Linked DNA regions of Paractinoplanes brasiliensis. The protein of the gene in region 1 binds, or shares a complex with, the protein of each later gene. Links are inferred from orthologs where the notes say so. Each region holds a gene or a part of one and is shown on either strand. Other genes may lie near its edges. The genes, in order: C8E87_RS22305 and C8E87_RS07080.

The links.
Region 2: C8E87_RS22305 (region 1) and C8E87_RS07080 share a complex: the UniProt entries of both Bacillus subtilis proteins name them as parts of the possible RNA degradosome complex. The link is inferred for Paractinoplanes brasiliensis from one-to-one orthologs.

What each region holds. Positions count from the first base shown.
Region 1 is NZ_SNWR01000001.1:4,897,054-4,907,085, forward strand. What follows is about bases 2,606-5,672. They hold C8E87_RS22305 (polyribonucleotide nucleotidyltransferase), read left to right. Parts: upstream 2,606-3,002; coding sequence 3,003-5,342; downstream 5,343-5,672. Other genes in these bases: rpsO (30S ribosomal protein S15), read left to right, coding at 2,606-2,759; C8E87_RS22310 (M16 family metallopeptidase), read left to right, coding at 5,349-5,672. In the rest of the region: tRNA pseudouridine(55) synthase TruB, read left to right, coding at 119-1,000; C8E87_RS22295 (bifunctional riboflavin kinase/FAD synthetase), read left to right, coding at 1,439-2,371; more of rpsO, read left to right, coding at 2,490-2,605; more of C8E87_RS22310, read left to right, coding at 5,673-6,683; C8E87_RS22315 (phosphatase PAP2 family protein), read left to right, coding at 6,770-7,678; dapB (4-hydroxy-tetrahydrodipicolinate reductase), read left to right, coding at 7,662-8,420; C8E87_RS22325 (hypothetical protein), read left to right, coding at 8,475-8,912; C8E87_RS22330 (MFS transporter permease), read left to right, coding at 8,909-9,799. UniProt on the Bacillus subtilis protein: Involved in mRNA degradation. Catalyzes the phosphorolysis of single-stranded polyribonucleotides processively in the 3'- to 5'-direction. Necessary for competence development in Bacillus subtilis.
Region 2 is NZ_SNWR01000001.1:1,667,187-1,677,091, forward strand. The notes cover bases 4,660-7,599. They hold C8E87_RS07080 (6-phosphofructokinase), read right to left. Parts: upstream 6,674-7,599; coding sequence 5,645-6,673; downstream 4,660-5,644. Other genes in these bases: C8E87_RS07070 (DUF429 domain-containing protein), read left to right, coding at 4,660-4,754; proC (pyrroline-5-carboxylate reductase), read right to left, coding at 4,758-5,579; C8E87_RS07085 (polyadenylate-specific 3'-exoribonuclease AS), read right to left, coding at 6,946-7,434; C8E87_RS07090 (phosphotransferase enzyme family protein), read right to left, coding at 7,457-7,599. Also shown: C8E87_RS07055 (threonine aldolase family protein), read right to left, coding at 1-906; C8E87_RS07060 (class II 3-deoxy-7-phosphoheptulonate synthase), read right to left, coding at 899-2,305; C8E87_RS07065 (glycosyl hydrolase family 18 protein), read right to left, coding at 2,380-3,858; more of C8E87_RS07070, read left to right, coding at 4,077-4,659; more of C8E87_RS07090, read right to left, coding at 7,600-8,311; C8E87_RS07095 (Crp/Fnr family transcriptional regulator), read left to right, coding at 8,590-9,270; C8E87_RS07100 (lysophospholipid acyltransferase family protein), read right to left, coding at 9,221-9,905. UniProt on the Bacillus subtilis protein: Catalyzes the phosphorylation of D-fructose 6-phosphate to fructose 1,6-bisphosphate by ATP, the first committing step of glycolysis.

The DNA.
Region 1 (10,032 bases):
CGGCGCGTTCGTGTCGGGTGGTCGCGGGGGTGCGGCTCGGGTGTCGGGTGGTGACGGGGGTGCGGCTCAGGCACTGGGTGGTCACGGGGGTCGTCCGGGGAGAACTTAGGGTGGTCCGGTGAATGCGGACGGACTCATCGTGGTGGACAAGCCGGCGGGGATGACCTCGCACGACGTCGTGGCGCGGATCCGGCGGCTGGCCAAGACCCGGCGCGTGGGCCACGGCGGCACGCTCGACCCCATGGCCACCGGCGTGCTGATCATCGGCGTGAACCGGGCGACGCGCCTGCTCACGTACGTGATCGGTGCTTCCAAGAACTACACCGCGACGATCCGCCTGGGCCAGTCCACGATCACCGACGACGCCGAGGGCGAGGTCACGGCAACCTCCCCGGCCGACGGCGTCACCGACGCGGCGATCCGGGACGGGCTGGCCCGGCAGCGTGGCGAGATCGACCAGGTGCCCAGCGCCGTCAGCGCCATCAAAATCAACGGGCAGCGGGCGTACAAGCGTGTCCGGGAAGGCGAGGAGGTCGAGATCCCCGCACGCCGGGTGACGATCTCGCGTCTGGACGTCCTGGACATCCGCCATAACCCGGGCCTCGTCGACGTCGACATCGACGTGACGTGCTCGTCCGGCACCTACATTCGAGCGATCGCCCGTGACCTCGGCACGCTGCTCGGCGTGGGTGGTCATCTGACGGCCCTGCGCCGTACGGCCGTGGGTGGCCTCACGCTGGGGGAGGCGCGCACCCTCGACCAGCTCGAAGCGGTGGCCCCCGACGTGATCTCGCTGCCCATGGCCGAGGCGGCCCGGCAGGCTTTCGCGCAGCGCGAGGCCACGGCCGACGAGGCTCGCGTGCTCAGCCACGGCGGACCGCTCACGCCGGTCGGCATCGAGGGGCCGTACGCGGTCTTCGCCCCGTCCGGCGAACTTCTGGCCATCGTCTCCGAGCGCGACGGCCGAGCCCGAGCCGAGATCGTGCTGGCCCCGGCCTGAGCGGGGTGGGGCCGCCGCTCGATCCAGGGCGGGGTGGGGGCCGCCGTCCGGGCCAGGGCGGGGGCCGCCGTCCGGGCCAGGGCGGGGTCGGGCCAGGGCGGGGTGGGGTGGGGCCGCCGTCCGGGCCAGGGCGGGCTTGTCTTCCAGCGCGCGTCGGGGGTGCGCCTGTCGAGTTTGACCCAGCGCACCCGCTCGAACGACCAGAGTTGGTGCCCGCCGCGCGGACGATTCGCACGAAACGGGCGAGTCGACGAGCCTGTGGACAACCCACCCCGCCAGCTTGACAACCCCGTAGAGTCCCCACTCGTCTCCCCGAGGCGGGTGGGGGTTTGGGATGGCGGCGGTACCACCAGCAAGTCCGCACAAATCGCCCAACGTAAAGGGGGCGGGGTGGGCCTATACGCTGTCCGGGAGCGAAGGACCGGAGGCGCGAGAGACATGCAGCGGTGGCGGGGATTCGAGGCTGTGCCCGGCGGGTGGGGGCGCTCGGTCGTCACGATCGGGGTCTTCGACGGGGTGCACCGGGGCCACCAGGCGATCATCGGCCACGCCGTGAAGCGGGCCCGTGATCTGGGGCTGCAGTCCGTGGTGGTCACGTTCGACCCGCATCCGGCCGAGGTGGTGCGGCCCGGGTCGCATCCGGCCGTGCTGACCGAGCCCGTGCGCAAGGCCGAGCTGATCGAGCAGCTGGGGGCCGACGCGCTCTGCGTGGTGCCCTTCACCCCGGCGTTCTCGCAGCTCAGCCCCGAGGCGTTCGCCCACGATGTGCTGGTCGAGGCGCTGCACGCGGCGGTTGTCGTGGTAGGGGACAACTTCCGCTTCGGGCATCGGGCCGCCGGTGACGTGGCGATGCTCGAGCGGCTCGGCGTGCAGTTCGGCTTCACCGTCGAGGACGCGCCGCTGGTCACCGAGGACGGGCTGGTCTTCTCCTCGACGTACATCCGCAGCTGTGTCGACGCCGGTGACGTGCGTGCGGCCGCCGCGGCGCTGGGGCGGCCCCACGGGGTGGGCGGCGTGGTCGTACGGGGTGATCAGCGCGGACGCGAGCTCGGCTTCCCGACGGCCAACCTGATGGTGCACCGCTATGCCGCCGTGCCCGCCGACGGCGTCTACGCGGGCTGGCTGATCCGCGGGGGCGAGCATGCCGCCCGGCTGCCCGCGAGCGTGTCGATCGGCACCAATCCCACTTTTTCGGGCCGTGAGCGCCGGGTCGAGGCGTACGTGCTCGATTTCTCCGGCGACCTGTACGGCGAGCGGGTGAGCCTCGACTTCGTGGCCCACCTGCGCGAACAGCGGACGTACGAGGCCATCGAGCCGTTGGTGGCTCAGATCAACGCCGATGTGGAAGAGACCCGCGCGCTCCTTCGATGACGTGCTGGTAGGGTTGAGTCGACGTCGGATGTCCGACGACCGGTCCCGCCTGCCTGCCCGACGCCGCGGGCCGCGGGGTAACCGCTTTTCATCGGCAACACAGAATCACAGGAGTTTCATGGCGCTCGATCAAGAGACCAAGACCAAGATCATCGACGAGTACAAGGCGAAGGACGGCGACACCGGGTCGCCCGAGGTCCAGGTCGCGATGCTCACCAAGCGGATCGCCGACCTCACCGAGCACCTCAAGACCCACAAGCACGACCACCACAGCCGTCGTGGTCTGCTGCTGCTGGTCGGCCGCCGCCGGCGCCTGCTCAACTACGTGCAGAAGAAGGACATCCAGCGTTACCGGTCGCTCATCGAGCGGCTCGGCCTGCGCCGATGACTTGACGGGGGAGTGGCCACTTGGCCGCTCCCCCGAGCTTTAACCCACGGACCCGCGCGGTAAGCAGAGGCGAGCCACCGGTCCTCGGTAGTGGTTCCCAGGCCAACCGAGCGTTCTTCAGACCAGCGTGACAAAGAAGACGAAGTCTGAAGAACCCTCATCCTGGGCACTTCGATCGAAGACCGGCAGCCTAAACCGCGTTGTGCAGACCGCCGGGTCCTCGACGAAGGAGTACCGCACCACATGACAGAGCAGAACACCGCTCTAGGCACCGAGTTCCGCACCGCCGTGATCGACAACGGCGCGTTCGGCACCCGCGAGATCACGTTCTCCACCGGCCGCCTCGCCAAGCAGGCCGCCGGCTCGGTCATCGTCCAGCTGGGCGAGACCGTCGTCCTCTCCGCGACCACGGCCAGCAAGCAGCCGAAGGAGCACTTCGACTTCTTCCCGCTGACCGTCGATGTCGAGGAGCGGATGTACGCCGCGGGCCGCATCCCCGGCTCGTTCTTCCGCCGTGAGGGTCGCCCGAGCGAGGACGCGATCCTCACCTGCCGCCTGATCGACCGGCCGCTGCGCCCGTCGTTCACCAAGGGCCTGCGCAACGAGGTCCAGGTCGTCGAGACCGTCCTCGCGCTCGACCCCGCCCACCCGTACGACGTGGTCGCCATGAACGGCGCGTCGTTGTCGACCAAGCTGTCCGGCCTGCCGTTCAGCGGCCCGATCGGCTCGACCCGCGTCGCGCACATCGACGGCCAGTGGGTCGCTTTCCCGACCATCGAGGAGCTCGAGCGGGCCACCTTCGACATGGTCGTCGCGGGACGAGTCGTCGGAGACGGCGACAGCGCCGATGTTGCGATCATGATGGTCGAGGCCGAGGCCACCCCGAACGCGGTCAAGCTGATCGCCGCCGGCGCCACCGCCCCGACCGAGGAGGTCGTGGCGAGCGGTCTCGAGGCCGCCAAGCCGGCCATCCGCGAGCTGTGCCGCGCGCAGAGCGAGCTGGCCGAGGTCGCCTCGAAGCCGGCCGTCGAGTTCCCGGTCTTCCTGGAGTACCAGGACGACGTCTACTCGGCCGTGGCCGAGGCCGTCCGGTCCGAGACCGCCGAGGCGCTCAAGATCGCTGCCAAGCAGGAGCGCGAGGAAGCTCTCGACCTGGTCAAGGCCAAGGCGCACGAGCTGCTCGACGAGCGTTTCGAGGGCCGCGAGAAGGAGATCAGCGCCGCCTTCCGCTCGGTCACCAAGAGCGAGGTGCGCCAGCGGGTGCTGCGCGAGCAGGTCCGCATCGACGGCCGTGGCCCGCGTGACATCCGGCCGCTGACCGCCCAGATCGGCGTGCTGCCCCGGGTGCACGGCTCGGCCCTGTTCGAGCGGGGCGAGACGCAGATCCTCGGCGTCAGCACGCTGAACATGCTGCGCATGGAGCAGGCGCTGGACACCCTGGCGCCCGAGAAGTCCAAGCGCTACATGCACAACTACAACTTCCCGCCGTACTCGACCGGTGAGACCGGCCGGGTGGGTTCGCCGAAGCGCCGCGAGATCGGCCACGGCGCGCTGGCCGAGCGGGCGCTGGTGCCCGTGCTTCCGACGCGCGAGGAATTCCCGTACGCGATCCGTCAGGTCTCCGAGGCGCTGGGCTCGAACGGCTCGACGTCGATGGGCTCCGTCTGCGCCTCGACGCTGTCGCTGCTGAGCGCCGGTGTGCCGCTGAAGGCCCCGGTCGCCGGCATCGCGATGGGCCTGATCTCGGACGAGGTCGACGGCAAGACGCAGTACGTCGCGCTGACCGACATCCTGGGCGCGGAGGACGCGTTCGGCGACATGGACTTCAAGGTCGCCGGCACCAGCGAGTTCGTCACCGCCCTGCAGCTGGACACCAAGCTCGACGGTATTCCGTCGGACGTGCTGGCCGGCGCCCTGCAGCAGGCCCACGACGCCCGCGCGACGATCCTCGAGGTCATGCAGGCCGCGATCAGCGCCCCGGCCGAGATGTCGGAGTACGCGCCGCGCGTCACCTCGGTGAAGATCCCGGTCGACAAGATCGGCATGGTGATCGGCCCCAAGGGTCAGACGATCAACGCGATCCAGGACGAGACCGGCGCCGACATCTCGATCGAGGACGACGGCACGATCTACGTCGGCGCGACCAACGGCCCGTCGGCCGAGGCCGCCGTCGAGCGGATCAACGCGATCGCCAACCCGACGCTGCCCAAGGTCGGCGACAAGTTCCTCGGCACGGTGGTGAAGACGGCCGCGTTCGGCGCGTTCATCTCGCTGCTGCCCGGCCGGGACGGCCTGCTGCACATCAGCAAGGTGGGCGACGGCAAGCGCGTCGAGAAGGTCGAGGACTTCCTCAACGTCGGCGACAAGGTCGAGGTGTCCATCGCGGACATCGACGCCCGCGGCAAGATCTACCTCGACAAGGTCCGCCCCGAGGGCGCGGAGGCCCCGGCCCCCGCGGAGGGCGCTGCCGAGGGTGGCCGTCCGCCGCGTGAGCCGCGAGGCGACCGTGGCGAGGGTGGTGGCGAGCCCCGTCGCCGCCGGTCCCGCCCGAGCGGTGACCGCGGTGGCGAGCGTCGCGACTAATCACCGGTGACAACAAGTAACCGCGGGTCGGCTGCGAAGCCGGCCCGCGTTTCTACCAGGACCCTCGCGGACGGCGCGAAACGCACCACGCTGCCCAGCGGTCTGCGCATCGTGACCGAGGCGATCCCGACCACCCGCAGCGCGGCCCTCGGCGTGTGGGTGGGCATCGGCTCGCGCGACGAGACCCCCGGCATGTCCGGCGCCTCGCACTTCCTCGAGCACCTGCTCTTCAAGGGCACGCACAAGCGCACCGCGCTGCAGATCTCGGCCGAGATCGAGGCCGTGGGCGGCGAGACCAACGCCTTCACCACGAAGGAGTACACCTGCTACTACGCGCGGGTGCTCGACGCCGACCTGCCGATCGCGGTGGACGTGCTCTGCGACGCCGTCGCCGACTCGATCATCAACCCGGCCGACGTCGAGACCGAGCGCGGCGTGATCCTCGAAGAGATCGCGATGCACGAGGACGAGCCCGGTGACGAGGTCCACGACGTCTTCACCGAGGCGATCTTCGGCGACCACCCGCTGGGCCGGTTGATCTCGGGGACCGAGGAATCGATCACCCCGATGACCCGGAACCAGATCCACGGGTTCTACCGGCGGCGCTACACCGCCCCGAACATCGTGATCGCGGCCGCGGGCAACCTCGACCACGCCACGGTCGTACGGCTGGTGCGTAAGGCGCTGGCGGGCACCGCGCTCGACTCCGGCGCCGCCGAGCCGACCGGCCCCCGTACAGGGTCGAAAAGGGTGCCGACCCAGAAACCGCACACGGTCGTGCGCAACCGCGACACCGAGCAGGGGCATCTGGTGCTGGGCGGGGTCGGGATCGGCCGCCGCGACGAGCGCCGGTTCGCCCTGGGCGTGCTCAACAACGTTCTCGGCGGCGGCATGTCGAGCCGGCTGTTCCAGGAGATCCGCGAGAAGCGGGGCCTGGCCTACTCGGTTTACTCGTACGCGAGCCAGTACGCCGACGCCGGCCTGTTCGGCGTGTACGCCGGCTGCGCGCCCGGCAAGGTGGACGAGGTTCTCGACCTCACCCGTACGGAACTCGAACGGGTGGCCGCCGAGGGGATCAGCGCCGACGAGATCGCCCGCGGCAAGGGCATGGTCAAGGGCTCGTACGTGCTGGGCCTGGAGGACACCGGGTCGCGGATGAGCCGGCTGGCCAAGTCCGAACTGCTGCACGGCGACCTCATGCCGGTCGACGAGCTGCTCGCGCGGGTCGACGCGGTCACGCCGGACGAGGTCAACGAGGTCGCGGCCCAGCTGTTCACCCAGCCGATGACGCTCGCCGTGGTGGGGCCCTTCGACGAGTCCGCGTTCGGCACGCACCGCTAACCTTGGTGCCCGTGACGACGCTGGAGACTCCGCCCGCGAACACCCCCGCCATCACGCCCGATCAGCGCAAGCGCCGGATCGCGGGCATGGTGGTGTGGGCGGCGGCCTTCGCGGTGTTCGTGTGGCTGGTGGGTGTGCCCACCAGCGACCCGCTCACCGCTTTCGGCTGGCTCTGGCTGGCCACGATCGCCTGGCGCAACTATCTGCCGTGGCGTGAGCACCTGCTCTTCCTGCGCGACTGGGGTCCGGTCGTGGTGCTCCTGATCGGTTACAACGTCTCCCGGGGCGCCGCCGACAAGCTGTTCGACCCGCACGTGACACCGCTGATCGACGCCGACGTCGCGATGTTCGGGTGGCTCACCGACGGCAAGATCCCGACCGTCTGGCTTCAGGAGCACCTGTACGACCCCAACCACGTCCCCTGGTGGGAAGTGGTGACCACGATCGTCTACATCTCGCATTTCCTCACCGTGCCGACCGTGGCCGTGGTTCTGTGGCTGGCCAGCCGGCAGCTGTCCTACCGTTTCATCCGCCGCTGGATCGCGTTGAGCGTCGCGGGCCTTGTCACGTATTTCCTCTACCCGGCGGCGCCGCCGTGGTGGGCCTCGCAGTACGGCTACCTGACCGACGAGGTGGCCCGGTTCTCGTCACGCGGCCTCGACGTGATCGGCCTGCACGGCGCCGGCAACACCCTCAACGCCCTGCAGGTGCACCAGTCCAACCCGGTCGCCGCCATGCCGTCACTGCACACCGCGTACGCGATGATGGCCGTCGCCTTCTTCCTGCCGATGGTGCGCCGGCGCTGGTGGCCGCTGCTGTTCGCCTACCCCCTGGCGATGACGTTCACGCTGGTCTACACGGGTGAGCACTACATCGTCGACGTGCTCGTGGGCTGGCTGTACGTGGCTGCCACGTTCGCCGCGGTCGGGCTGGCCGAGCGCTGGTGGAGCCGGCGCAAGGGTGCGTTAAGTTATCCGGGTGACTCAGCAACCTGACTCGATCCGCGTCGGTGTTCTCGGCGCCCGGGGCCGCATGGGCCTCGAGGTCTGCAAGGCGGTCGACGCGGCCGGCGATCTGGAACTCGTCGCCATGATCGATCAGGGTGACGAGCTGTTCAAGGCGTCTGACGCCGGCGCCCAGGTGTTCGTCGACTTCACCACGCCCGACGTCGTGATGGACAACCTGCGCTGGGCCGTCGACCAGGGCATCTCCATGGTCGTGGGCACCACCGGCTTCACCGCGGAACGGCTCGAGCAGGTGCGCGGCTGGCTCGCCGCCAAGCCGGGCGTCGGCGTGCTGATCGCCCCCAACTTCGGGCTCGGCGCGGTGCTGATGATGCAGTTCGCGACGCGCGCCGCCCGCTACTTCGAGTCCGTCGAGGTCATCGAGCAGCACCATCCGCGCAAGCTCGACGCCCCCAGCGGCACGTCGACGCACACGGCTGAACTGATCGCGCAGGCGCGGGCCGAGGCCGGCCTGGGCCCGATGCCCGACGCCACGAAGGAAGAGGTCGACGGCGCTCGCGGGGCTGACATCGACGGGGTGCGAGTTCATTCCGTACGGGCGTCGGGGCTGGTCGCCCACCAGGAGGTGCTGTTCGGGTCGCTCGGCGAGACGCTGACGATCCGCCACGACTCCCTCGACCGGGTGTCGTTCATGCCCGGCGTCCTGCTCGGCGTCCGCAAGATCCGCCAGCGCCCCGGCCTGACCGTCGGCCTGGACAGCTTCCTCGACTGACATCTCACGGGGGGACGAGCGCCGGCTGGACCTCGGCCGATAGGTTGTCTCGCTGTGAACCAGCTATCCGTCCGTGGCATCCGGGTCCGGGTGATCGCCACCCTGGTCGCCGGGGCGCTGCTGCTCGCCGGCACCCTGTGGGGCACCGACGACGACTTCCCGTTCGGCCCCTTCCGGATGTATTCGACGGCGCCCGACCCCAACGGTGACGCGCGTGACACCCGCGTCGAGGGCGTCGACGCCGAGGGCCGGACGGTGGCGATCACCGAGGGCAACAGCGGCATTCGCCGGGCCGAGATCGAGGGGCAACAGCAGGCGTACGTGGACGACCCCTCCCGCCTGAGCCGGGTCGCCGCCGCCTATGCGGAGCACACGCCCGGCGCCGCTCCGCTCAGCTCGGTGCGCATCGTGGTGCGCTGGCACGGCATCGAGCACGCGCGCCCCACCGGCGCCTGGCGGGACGAGGTCGTCGCCGAATGGAAGCGCCCGTGAACAGCCAAGATGCGCCCACCGCCGGGCGAAACGTGGCCCTGCGGTGGCTGTTCGCGCCGGTGCCGTTGGGGCGGGTCGCCGCCTTCCGTACGCTGGTGTACGTCTTCGTCGCCCTCGACCTGACCGTCTTCACGCCGTGGGTGCGCTTGCACGCCAACACCCCGGGTGAGCTGTACGAACCGCTGCTCGTCGGCCGGATCCTGCCGCTGCCCACGCCGACCCACTTCCTCGTGTGGGCGGTCTTCTGGGCGCTCCTCGCGCTCTCGCTCGCGGCTGCCACCGGTCGCGCGCCCCGCATCCTGGGCTGGGCCGTCTTCGCGCTCTACTTCGAGTGGATGATCATCGCGATGAGCTACGGGAAGGTCGACCACGACCGGGTCGGTCTGCTGGTGGCGTTGGCGGTGCTGCCGACGATCGGCAAGGCCCGCTTCGGCGACAAGTCGCTGTCCGAGGCCGCCGGGTGGGCCCTGCGGGTCACCCAGATCGCCGTGATCTGCACGTACTTCCTGGCCGCGTGGGCCAAGCTGCGGTTCGGCGGCATCGACTGGCTGACCAGCGCGGTGCTGGCCCAGGCGATCATCCGCCGGGGCACGTGGGTGGCCGACGAGATCGCGGTGATCCCCGGGCTGCTGATCGCGGCGCAGGTCGGCATCATGCTGTTCGAGCTGCTGAGCCCGTTGATCTTCGTGGTGCCGCAGCGGTTCCGGTGGATGGGCGTGGCGTTCTTCTACTCGTTCCACGTCATGACGTTCTCGATGATCACCATCTCGTTCGCCCCGCACCTGGTGGCGATGGCGAGCTTCCTGTCGCTCGAGAGGGTGCGGCCCGTCGAGTGGGCGCGCCGCCGCCTGAGACGTACGGAGGTCGCGCCGGAGCCGTCCACGTGACGCACCGCGGCGTCAACGGCCCATTCCGCCGGTGCCCGGGCTTGCCCTGACCGCTGGGCTGCCTTGACCGCTGGGCTGCCTTGACCGCTGGGCTGCCTTGACCGCTGGGCTTGCCCTGACTGCGGCGGGCAGGCGCCTTCCGGGCGCGGTTGGGCGCGTGGCGGCCGCGGTCGGCCGTGTGGCGGCCGCGGTTGCGCGTGCGGCGGTTGGGCGTGTGGCAGGCCGCGGTTGCG
Region 2 (9,905 bases), 3.2 Mb from region 1 along the record:
CTGCTTCGCGGCCAGGCCGGTCAGGGTGGGCGCGTCCAGCGACGACTTCGACAGGTCGAGCGGCACCAGGTTGGTGCGGACCTTCGACGGGTCAACCACGCCCAGCGGGGCCAGCGCCTCGGCCAGGCGGCGGGCGCGGGCGTGGTCGTCGGCCAGGCGGTCGATGTGGTTCTCGAGCGCGTGCAGACCGGCCGCCGCCAGGATGCCGACCTGCCGCATGCCCCCACCCAGGCGTTTGCGGATCACGCGGGCCTGGGCCATGCGCTCGCGGCTGCCCACGATCAGCGACCCCACCGGCGCGCCCAGCCCCTTGGACAGGCACACCGACAGCGTGTCGAACACCGCGCCGTACTCCGCCAGCGGCACGCAGTCGGCGACGTGCGCGTGCCAGATGCGGGCGCCGTCACAGTGCAGCCCCACACCCGATTTTTCCGACAAATCCCGTAAATCGCGAAGAACTGAGAGCGGCACGACCGAGCCACCACCGAGGTTGTGGGTCTGCTCGACGGCGATCGCCCGGGTGGGCACCGACGGATAACCCACCGGCCGGATCATGCCGGCGATCTGCTCGACGTCGAGATCGGCGCCGACCGAGGGCCACGTACGGGTCGAAATGCCCCCGAGAACAGCGGCCGCCCCCAGCTCGTACGTGACGACGTGCGCATCCGCCCCGGCCAGCAGCTCCGACCCCGGCTGAACGTGCAGCTGCAACGCGATCTGATTGGCCATCGTCCCCGACGGGGCGAACAACGCCGCCTCGTGCCCGAACAGCCCGGCGACGTGCTCCTCCAGCGCCAGCACCGTCGGGTCGTCCCCGAAGACGTCATCCCCCACCGGCGCCGCCGCCATGGCTTCCCGCATGGCCGCCGTGGGCCGCGTGACCGTGTCCGACCGAAGATCAACCACGAAGCATCTCCGCCACCAGGAACGCGAGCTCCAGGCTCTGCTGAGTGTTGAGGCGCGGGTCGCAGGCCGTCTCGTAGCGGCCCGGCAGGTCGAGGTCTTCGATGCCTTGCGCGCCGCCCAGGCACTCGGTCACGTCTTCGCCGGTGAGCTCGATGTGGATGCCGCCGGGGTGGGTGCCGAGGCCGCGGTGCACCTCGAAGTACCCGAGCACCTCGTCGACGATCCGGTCGAAGTGGCGGGTCTTGTAGCCGTTGGACGACTCGTGTGTGTTGCCGTGCATCGGGTCGCACTGCCAGACGACCTTGGCCCCGGACGCGTTCACCTTTTCCACGATCGGCGGCAGCGCGTCGCGGACCCGGCCGTTGCCCATCCGGCTGATCAGGGTGAGCCGGCCCGGGATGTTGTTCGGGTTGAGCTTCTCGCACAGCTCGATCGCGGTCTCGGGCGAGGTGCCCGGCCCGAGCTTGACGCCGATCGGGTTGGCGATGCGGCTGACGAAGTCGATGTGCGCGTGGTCGAGCTGCCGGGTCCGCTCGCCGATCCACAGGAAATGACCGCTGAGCCCGTACGCCCGTCCGCCGCTCACCCTCGTGAGAGCGCGGTCGTACTCGAGCGCGAGCGCCTCGTGCGAGCAGTACAGGCTGACCGTACGCAGGGCCTCGTTGTCGGTCATGCCGCAGGCGCGGATGAAGTCGAGAGCGCGGTCGATCTCGCGCGCGATGGCCTCGTAACGTTCCCCGGCCGGCGAGGCGCGGACGAAGTCCTTGTTCCAGTCGTGCAGCCCGTGCAGGTCGGCCAGGCCGCCCGCGAGGTAGGCGCGCAGCATGTTCATGGCCGCGGCCGAGTTCGCGTACGCCCGGATCATGCGCTGCGGGTCGGCGACGCGGGCCGCCTCGTTGGCGTCGAGCGAGTTGATCAGATCGCCCCGGTACGCCGGCAGTCCGAGCGAGTCGGTCGGGGCGGAACGGGGTTTGGTGTACTGCCCGGCGACGCGCGCGACCTTCACGACCGGCATCGAGGCCCCGTACGTGAGAACGACCGCCATCTGCAGCAGGGTGCGCGCGTTGGCCAGCAGGTGGCTCTCCGTGTTGTCGCCGAACGTCTCGGCGCAGTCACCGCCCTGCAGCAGGAACGCCCGGCCCTCGCAGACGTCGGCCAGCTTGGCCCGGAGCTGGTCGACCTCGTAGGGCGCCACGATGGACGGCACGTTGTCGAGCACCTGGCAGACCGAGGCGACCTCGTCCATGTCGGCCCAGGGCGGCATCTGCACCCGGGGCAGGCTGCGCCAGCGGTCGAGACCGAGAGCCTCGTCCTCGGCGGAGTCGGTCGACGGGCGGGACGTCTGCAGGGCCTGGTGACCCACTCCCGGGTAGCTCAGCTGATGCCACTCTCGCTGCATAGGGGAAAGCGTACGGAAGCGGGGCACCGAGCTTGCGCCCGGTGCCCCGCTTCCTTTCTGAGGAGATGCAGGCTTTACAGGTTGTTCTTGATCGCGGTGATCAGCTCACCGTTGGCGGTGTCGCCGGAGAACTCCCAGAAGAACGCTCCGCCGAGACCCTGCTGCTTCACGTACGCCATCTTCCCGGCGATGGTCGACGGGGTGTCGTAGCTCCACCAGTTGCTGCCGCACTTGGCGTACGCGGTGCCGCCGACCGTGCCCGTGGCCGGGCAGCTGTTCTTGAGCACCTTGTAGTCCTCGATGCCGGCCTCGTACGTGCCGGGGGCCGCGCCGCTGGCCGAACCGCCCGGGGCGGTCTGGCTGACGCCGGTCCAGCCGCGTCCGTAGAAGCCGATGCCCAGCAGCATCTTGCTGGCCGGGACGCCCTTGCTCTTGAGCTTCTGGATCGCCGCGTCGGACCAGAAGCCCTGCTGCGGGATGCCGGAGTACGAGTTCAGCGGCGAGTGCGGGGCGGTCGGGCCCTGCGGGGCGAACGCGCCGAAGTAGTCGTAGGTCATCGGGAAGACCAGGTTCAGCTTCGAGATGCCGGAGGCGTAGTCGGCCACGTCGAGCTTGCCGCCGTTCGAGCCGTCCGCCGAGATCGCCGAGGTGACCAGGAAGTTGTTGCCGAACTTGTTGCGCACCGCGGTGATCACGTTGTTGTACGACGCGGGACCGCTGGCGTCACAGGTCAGGCCGCAGGCGTTCGGGTACTCCCAGTCGAGGTCGATGCCGTCGAAGACGTCGGCCCAGCGGGGGTCCTTGACCAGGTTGTAGCACGAGTTGGCGAACGCGGTCGGGTTGGCCGCGGCCTGGGTGAAGCCGCCGGACCAGGTCCAGCCGCCGAACGACCAGATGATCTTGATGTTCGGGTACGCCTTCTTGAGCTTGCGCAGCTGGTTGAAGGAGCCGCGCAGCGCGCCGGCGTCCCAGGTGTCGGCGACGCCGTCCACGCTGTTGGCCGCGGTGTAGGCCATGTCGTAGTCGGCGTACGAGTCGCCGATCGTGCACTGGCCGCCGGTGGTGTTGCCGAACGCGTACAGCAGGTGGGTCAGCTTCGCGGCCGAGCCGGAGGTGACCAGGTTCTTCACGAAGTACTGACGGCCGTAGACGCCCCACTGGGCGAAGTAGCCGACGACGTTCTTGCCGCTGGGGCCGGGCGGCTGGGTGGTCGGCGGCGTGGTGGGCGGGGTCGTGGGGGGCGTCGTCGGAGGAGTCGTGGGCGGGGTGGTGGGGGGCGTGGTGGGGGGCGTCGTTCCGCCGCAGACACCGTTGTCGATCCAGACGTCCCACTGGCCGCTCTTGGTGGCGGGCGACTCGCCCTGGGTCCACCACTTGGCGGTGTAGTTGTGGCCGTTCTGAGAGGCGACGTTGTCCTTGACGTAGACAGCGGTGGAGGACCACGCGGGGGCACAGGCCGCAGCAGCCGACGCCTGGGTGGCCGGGACCGCGGCGGTGGCCGCCACCACCACGATCGCCGACACCCAGGTGGCGCGGCGGAGGGATTTCTGCACTGGGTCTCCTCTTTGAACAGTTAGGAAACTTTCCAAAAAGTTCGTTGGGGGAGACCGTAGTCACAGGCATTCATAATCGTCAAGACAGTGGCGAGGGATTACGCAAAGGCTTAACTTTGTCGCGCCGACGGCTACAGGGTGCACTCTGACGGACACAGCGCGTAGTCTGCGTTCATGACCAACTCCGACGTCGTTGTCCCTTTGGCCGTACGCCGCCGATGAGTGTCCGAGTAATAGGTGTCGATGCGTACGCGCTCGGCTGGGTCGGCGTCGAGCTGCGCGACGGCGCGTTCGGCCGGGCCGTGCTGGCTTCCACGCTGTACGAGATAGTCGCCGGCAGCTCCGGCGCCTCGGTCATCGGCGTGGACATCCCCCTGGGCATGCTGCCCGACCGCTGGCGGGCCGCCGACACGCTCGCGGCCGAGGAACTGGGACCGCGCCGCGGCAGCGTGTTCCGGGTTCCGCCCCGCGCGGTCTGGCAGGAAGCCGACTTCACCGCGGCCAACCGGCTGTGCCGCGAGCTGACCGGCGCCGGGCTGAGCCGCCAGTCCTGGGCGTTGCGGCCCAAGCTGCTGGAGGCCAACGCCATCTGGGAACGGCATCCGGGGCTGCTCTTCGAGGCGCACCCGGAGGTCTCGTTCCGCACCATGGCCGGCGAGCCCCTGCAGTACGCGAAGAAGACGTGGACCGGCCAGGCCCGCCGGCGCGAGCTGCTGGCCCGCAACGGGATTGTTCTGCCCGACCAGATCGGCCCGGCCGGTCAGGCGCCGCCGGACGACATCCTGGACGCGGCCGCGGTGGCCTGGTCAGCCCACCGGATGGCGACCGGGACGGCGCTCAGCCACCCCAGCCCACCCGAGGAAACCAACGGCTCCAAGATCGCCATCTGGTACTAGAACTCAGTTCTTGGTGGTCATCTCGGTGGCGATCTGGCGGGCACGATCGCGGGCTGCCTCCAGCGCGCTCAGGAATGCAGCCCGCAACCCGTGGTTCTCGAGCTCACGCAGCGCGGCAGCCGTCGTGCCGCCCGGGGAGGTGACCGACTCGCGCAGCTTGACCGGGTGCTCCCCCGAGTCCCGCAGCATGATCGCCGAGCCGACGGCGGTCTGCACGGCCAGCTCGTGGGCGACGTTGCGGGGCAGCCCGAGCAGCACGCCGGCGTCGGCCATCGCCTCGACCAGCAGATAGAAGTAGGCCGGGCCGGAGCCGGACACCGCCGTCACGGCGTCCTGCTGGCTCTCGGGCACCCGCACAGTGCGGCCGAGCGGCTGGAAGACCTCTTCGACGATCGCCAGGTGCTCGTCGGTCGCGTACGGCCCGGGCGAGATCGCCGTCATCGCCTGGTCGACCAGGGCGGGCGTGTTGGTCATGACCCGCACGACCGGGATCCCGCCGGGCAGGCGCTCGGCGAAGAAGCTGGTGGGCAGGCCGGCGCAGAGCGAGACGACCAGCCTGTCCGGCGGCACCTTCATGCCGAAGTCGTCGAGCAGCTTGCCCGCGTCCTGCGGCTTCACGGCGATCAGCAGGACGTCGGCCTGCGTCACCGCGGTCAGGTTGAGCACCGGGCGGATGCCGTGCCGCTCGGCCAGCTCGGCCGCCCGCTCGGGACGCCGGGTGGTGGCCAGCACCTGCTGCGGCGTCCACCCGGAGCGCAGCAGTCCGGCCAGGACCAGCTCGCCGAGCTTGCCCGCGCCGATCACGGCGACACTGTGCTTGGTCATTGGCGCCCCTCGTCAGAAACGAAGCGAGGGGCGACCGACGGCCGCCCCTCACCCGAAAGCTGGACCTAGCTGCCGAAGAAGACCTCGGCCTCTTCGTACCGCGACAGCGGCACGGTCTTGAGCTCACCGGTGCCGTCGATCAGCGGCACGCGCACGATGTCAGTGCCCCGCAGCGCCATCATCTTACCGAAATCGCCCTCGTGCACGGCGTCGATCGCCTGCAGGCCGAACCGGGTGGCGAGCACGCGGTCGAACGCGGAGGGGGTGCCGCCACGCTGGATGTGACCGAGGACGACGGTGCGCGCCTCCTTGCCGGTCTTGGCCTCCAGCTGCTCGGCGAGCCACTGGCCGATGCCGCCCAGGCGGACGTGACCGAACGAGTCGAGCTCCTGGCTCTGCAGCGCCATCTGGCCCGCGAGCGGGTGCGCACCCTCGGCGACCACGACGATCGGCGCGTACTCGACCTGGAAACGCTTGGTCACGTACGTGGCGACCTGGTCGACGTCGAACTCACGCTCGGGCAGCAGGATCACGTTGGCGCCACCGGCCAGGCCGGCGTGCAGCGCGATCCAGCCGGCGTGCCGGCCCATGACCTCGACGACCAGGGTGCGGTGGTGCGACTCGGCGGTGGTGTGCAGCCGGTCGATGGCCTCCATCGCGATGTTGACCGCGGTGTCGAAGCCGAACGTGAAGTCGGTGGCGTTGAGGTCGTTGTCGATCGTCTTGGGCACGCCGACGACGTTGACGCCCAGATCGTTGAGCTTGGTGGCGACGCCGAGGGTGTCCTCGCCGCCGATCGCCACGAGCGCGTCGACGCCCTGCTCGGCCAGGTTCGCCTTGATCTTCTCGACACCACCGTCGATCTTGAACGGGTTGGTGCGCGAGGAGCCCAGGATGGTGCCGCCCCGGGGCAGGATGCCGCGGACCTCGGCGATGCCGAGCGGCTTCGTCAGACCCTCGAGCGGGCCCTTCCAGCCGTCGCGGAAGCCGACGAACTCGTGACCGTAAGCGGCGACGCCCTTGCGGACCACCGCCCGGATCACCGCGTTGAGACCGGGGCAGTCGCCGCCGCCGGTGAGCACGCCGATACGCATATTTAGCTCGTCCTCCCAGATCGGGTATGCGAGAAGCAGAGAGCCCGTCGAGCCCCAGGGAGATCTTCGGCAGCGTTGCCGGCCCGGGGCGGGCCGCGACCCGAACTCTAGTCGCCGCTCACCAGCCGGATACATCCGCCCCTTAAAGCCTGACCGTTTCGTTCTCGCCGGCGGCGGGAGTCCTTCCGGTCGCGGCCGCCTTGGCGTATCCCAGCAGAGGCCGGAGGCGCGCCGAACGAGAGCGCGGGCCACAGGCAGGCCGAACGGCGACGTCAGCCACCCATCGCGCGCCAGCGGGCCAGGTTGTGCCGGGCGTCGACCAGCGCGTCGTGCCGTCCGGACATGGCGGGCAGCGGCGGGCGGCCCTTGTCGTCCCACAGCTGACGCAGGTCCTTGGTGAAGCGCGGCAGGTCACGCGGCAGGGCCGGCATCGCGCCCCACAGCTGGGCCAGCGCGACGTGGTCGTAAGCGGCGAACCACGCCCACAGCTCGATCTGCTCGTCGCGTCCGGCGACCGGCTCCTTGAGGAACGCGTAGAGGTCGTCGCGGATCCGCTCACGGGAGCGCCACGCCTTGTCGGACGGTGAGGGCAGCTTGTCGAGCACGTTGCGCCGGACCCAGGGAATGGCACGGCTGTCGTCGAACTCCGTGCTGACCGCGTAGAACTCGCGGCCGAACTCGTCGACGACACCGATCGAGACCAGGTCGACCACGCGCCCGTCCTCGATGAACTCGCAGTCGTAGAAATAGCGGTAGACCATCGGGTCCCATCCTGGCCCATCGTCATCCGGGCGCCGACTCCAGGGCCTCCCGTGCGCGCCGCAGGCCCTTCGAGCACCCCGCGCGGGCCGCCCGGTCGGCCTTGACGGCCCAGCGCAGGCGCAGCAGCACCGGCAGCGCGGCTTCGAGCTCCCCGGCCTCGACCGGACCCGCCGCCAGGTAGCCGTCGAGCAGCTCACCCGCCCGCTGCGGGCCCCCGGCGTACAGCACGGCCGCCGCCACGTCGTACACCAGCGGGCCGACCCCGCTCGCCCCGCAGTCGAGCAGGCCGGCGCGGCCGGTGCCGGGGTCGACCACGAAGACGCCGGGGGCGGGGTCGCCGTGCAGCACCCCGTACGTGAGCCGGTCCGTGATCGTCAGACGGGTGGCGGCGGCCGCCGCGTCGGCCACGGCGGCCCGCAGCCACGGCTCGGCGTCGAGGTGGGCCGCCTCCGCGTCCAGCGGCTGCCAGGAGCGCAGGCCAGGGTGGTGGAAGCCCTGCAGGGCCCGGTGCACCGCCCCGAGGCGATCGCCCCACCACTGCTGGTCGACCGGGTCGCCGCCGTCGAGACGCCGGCCCGGCACGCGGTGCAGCACGGCGAGCGCCCCGGCCTCGGTCTGCGCGGTGAGGCCGCCGGCCAGGGTGCGTACGGGTTCACCGGCGGCGATGTCCCGGGCCCGCAGATGCTCGGTGGCGGCCAGGCCGGCCTCGACCGGGAGCCGGGCGCCGGTGTCGCACAGGCGCACGACGTACGTACGGCCTCCGGCTGTCACCTCCCATCCGCGCGAGAGCAGCACGTCGTCCAGGGCGATGATCTCGCGCGGCACGAGATGCCACTCGTCCCGCAGCGTTGATCGAAGAAGCTCAGCATCCGGCACGGCGGGATTATCACGGCAGAACAGGTAAATGCGACGGACTGGTTGGGCGACCCCCACATGAGGACCCCACACCGGGAACGTTCACTCATGGCATTCAGGTGTTTACAGATAGCGACCAGCGCGACATGATCCTATGAGGCGCCGGCGGTACAGGTGCGCAGAAATGGCGCCGGTGGGTTGCTGTGTGCTAAGAGTGATCGTTCGCGTCGTGGGGCCGACGCGGCACGCTTTGCCGACACGGCCCCCACCGGGGGAGGGATGACGCCGTGGACCATCGCATGCCGGACAACGGCGACGCGCTGACCGGCGTGGAGATGTTCGCCGGCCTGGAGCCGGACGTCCGGCAACGGGTCATCGCCACGGCAGTCCCGCGTACGTACCGCAAAGGACAGATCATCTTCGTCGAGCACGACCCCGGCGAATCCCTGATCATCCTGAAACGTGGCGCCGTCGCCATCTTCCGCACGGCCCCGACCGGGGAACGTGCGGTGCTCACCGTGGTCCGTCCGCCCGACGTGCTGGGCGAGGTGTCCCTTCTGGACGCGTCGGCCCGCAGCGCCTCGGCCGAGGCGATCGAGGACTGCCAGGCACTCACCCTGTCGCGGTCCGCGTTCATCGACCTGGTGCACGCGAACCCGCGCATCCTCGACGCGGTGATGCGCTCGGTCGGCGCGCTGATCCGGCGGCTGACCGAGCAGAACACCGACCACGTCTTCCTCGACCTGCCCGGCCGGGTGGCCAAGACTCTGGTGCGGCTGGCCGGCGAGAGCCAGGCTCCGATGATCACGATCGAGCTCAACCAGAGCCAGCTGGCCGAGATGGCCGGCGGCTCACGGCAGAGCGTCAATCAGGCGATCGGCTCGTTCGCCAGCCGTGGCTGGCTGCGCACCGAGGGCCGCCGCATCGTCGTCACCGATCTGCAGGCTCTGCGGCGTCGCGCTGGGATGAATGCGGCTTAGGAGCCTCGATCGTGGTTTTCAGCTTGGAAGCGTAGACGTCCACGTACTCGCGCCCGGAGAGCGCCATGAGCTCGAACATGATCTCGTCGGTGATGGCGCGCTCGACGAACCGGTCGCCCTTGGTGCTCTCGTAGCGGGAGAAGTCCAGCGGCGCGCCGAACCTCATGCGCACACGCTTGATCTTGGGCATGAGGGTGCCGGTGGGCTGGATCTCGTCGGTGTTGAGCAGCGCGACCGGCACGACGACGGCCCCGCTCTCGAGCACCAGGCGGGCCACTCCGGTCTTGCCCCGATAGAGCCGCCCGTCCGGCGAGCGGGTGCCCTCGGGATAGATGCCCGCCACACCGCCCTCGCGCAGCACCCGCAGCAGCGTGTCGAGGGCCGCCTGGGCAGCCTTTCCGCCCGAACGGTCCACCGGGATCGTCCCCGTTCCACTGAAGAACTGGCGCATGAGCCAGCCCTTGATCCCCTTGCCGGTGAAGTACTCCGCTTTGGCGACGAACGTCACCCTGCGGTCCACCACCAGGGGTGTGAAGATCGAGTCGGAGAACGACAGATGGTTGCAGGCCAGGATCACCGGCCCTGTCCGGGGCAGGTGCGACAGTCCGCGCACATCGGGGCGGAAGAGAAGCTTG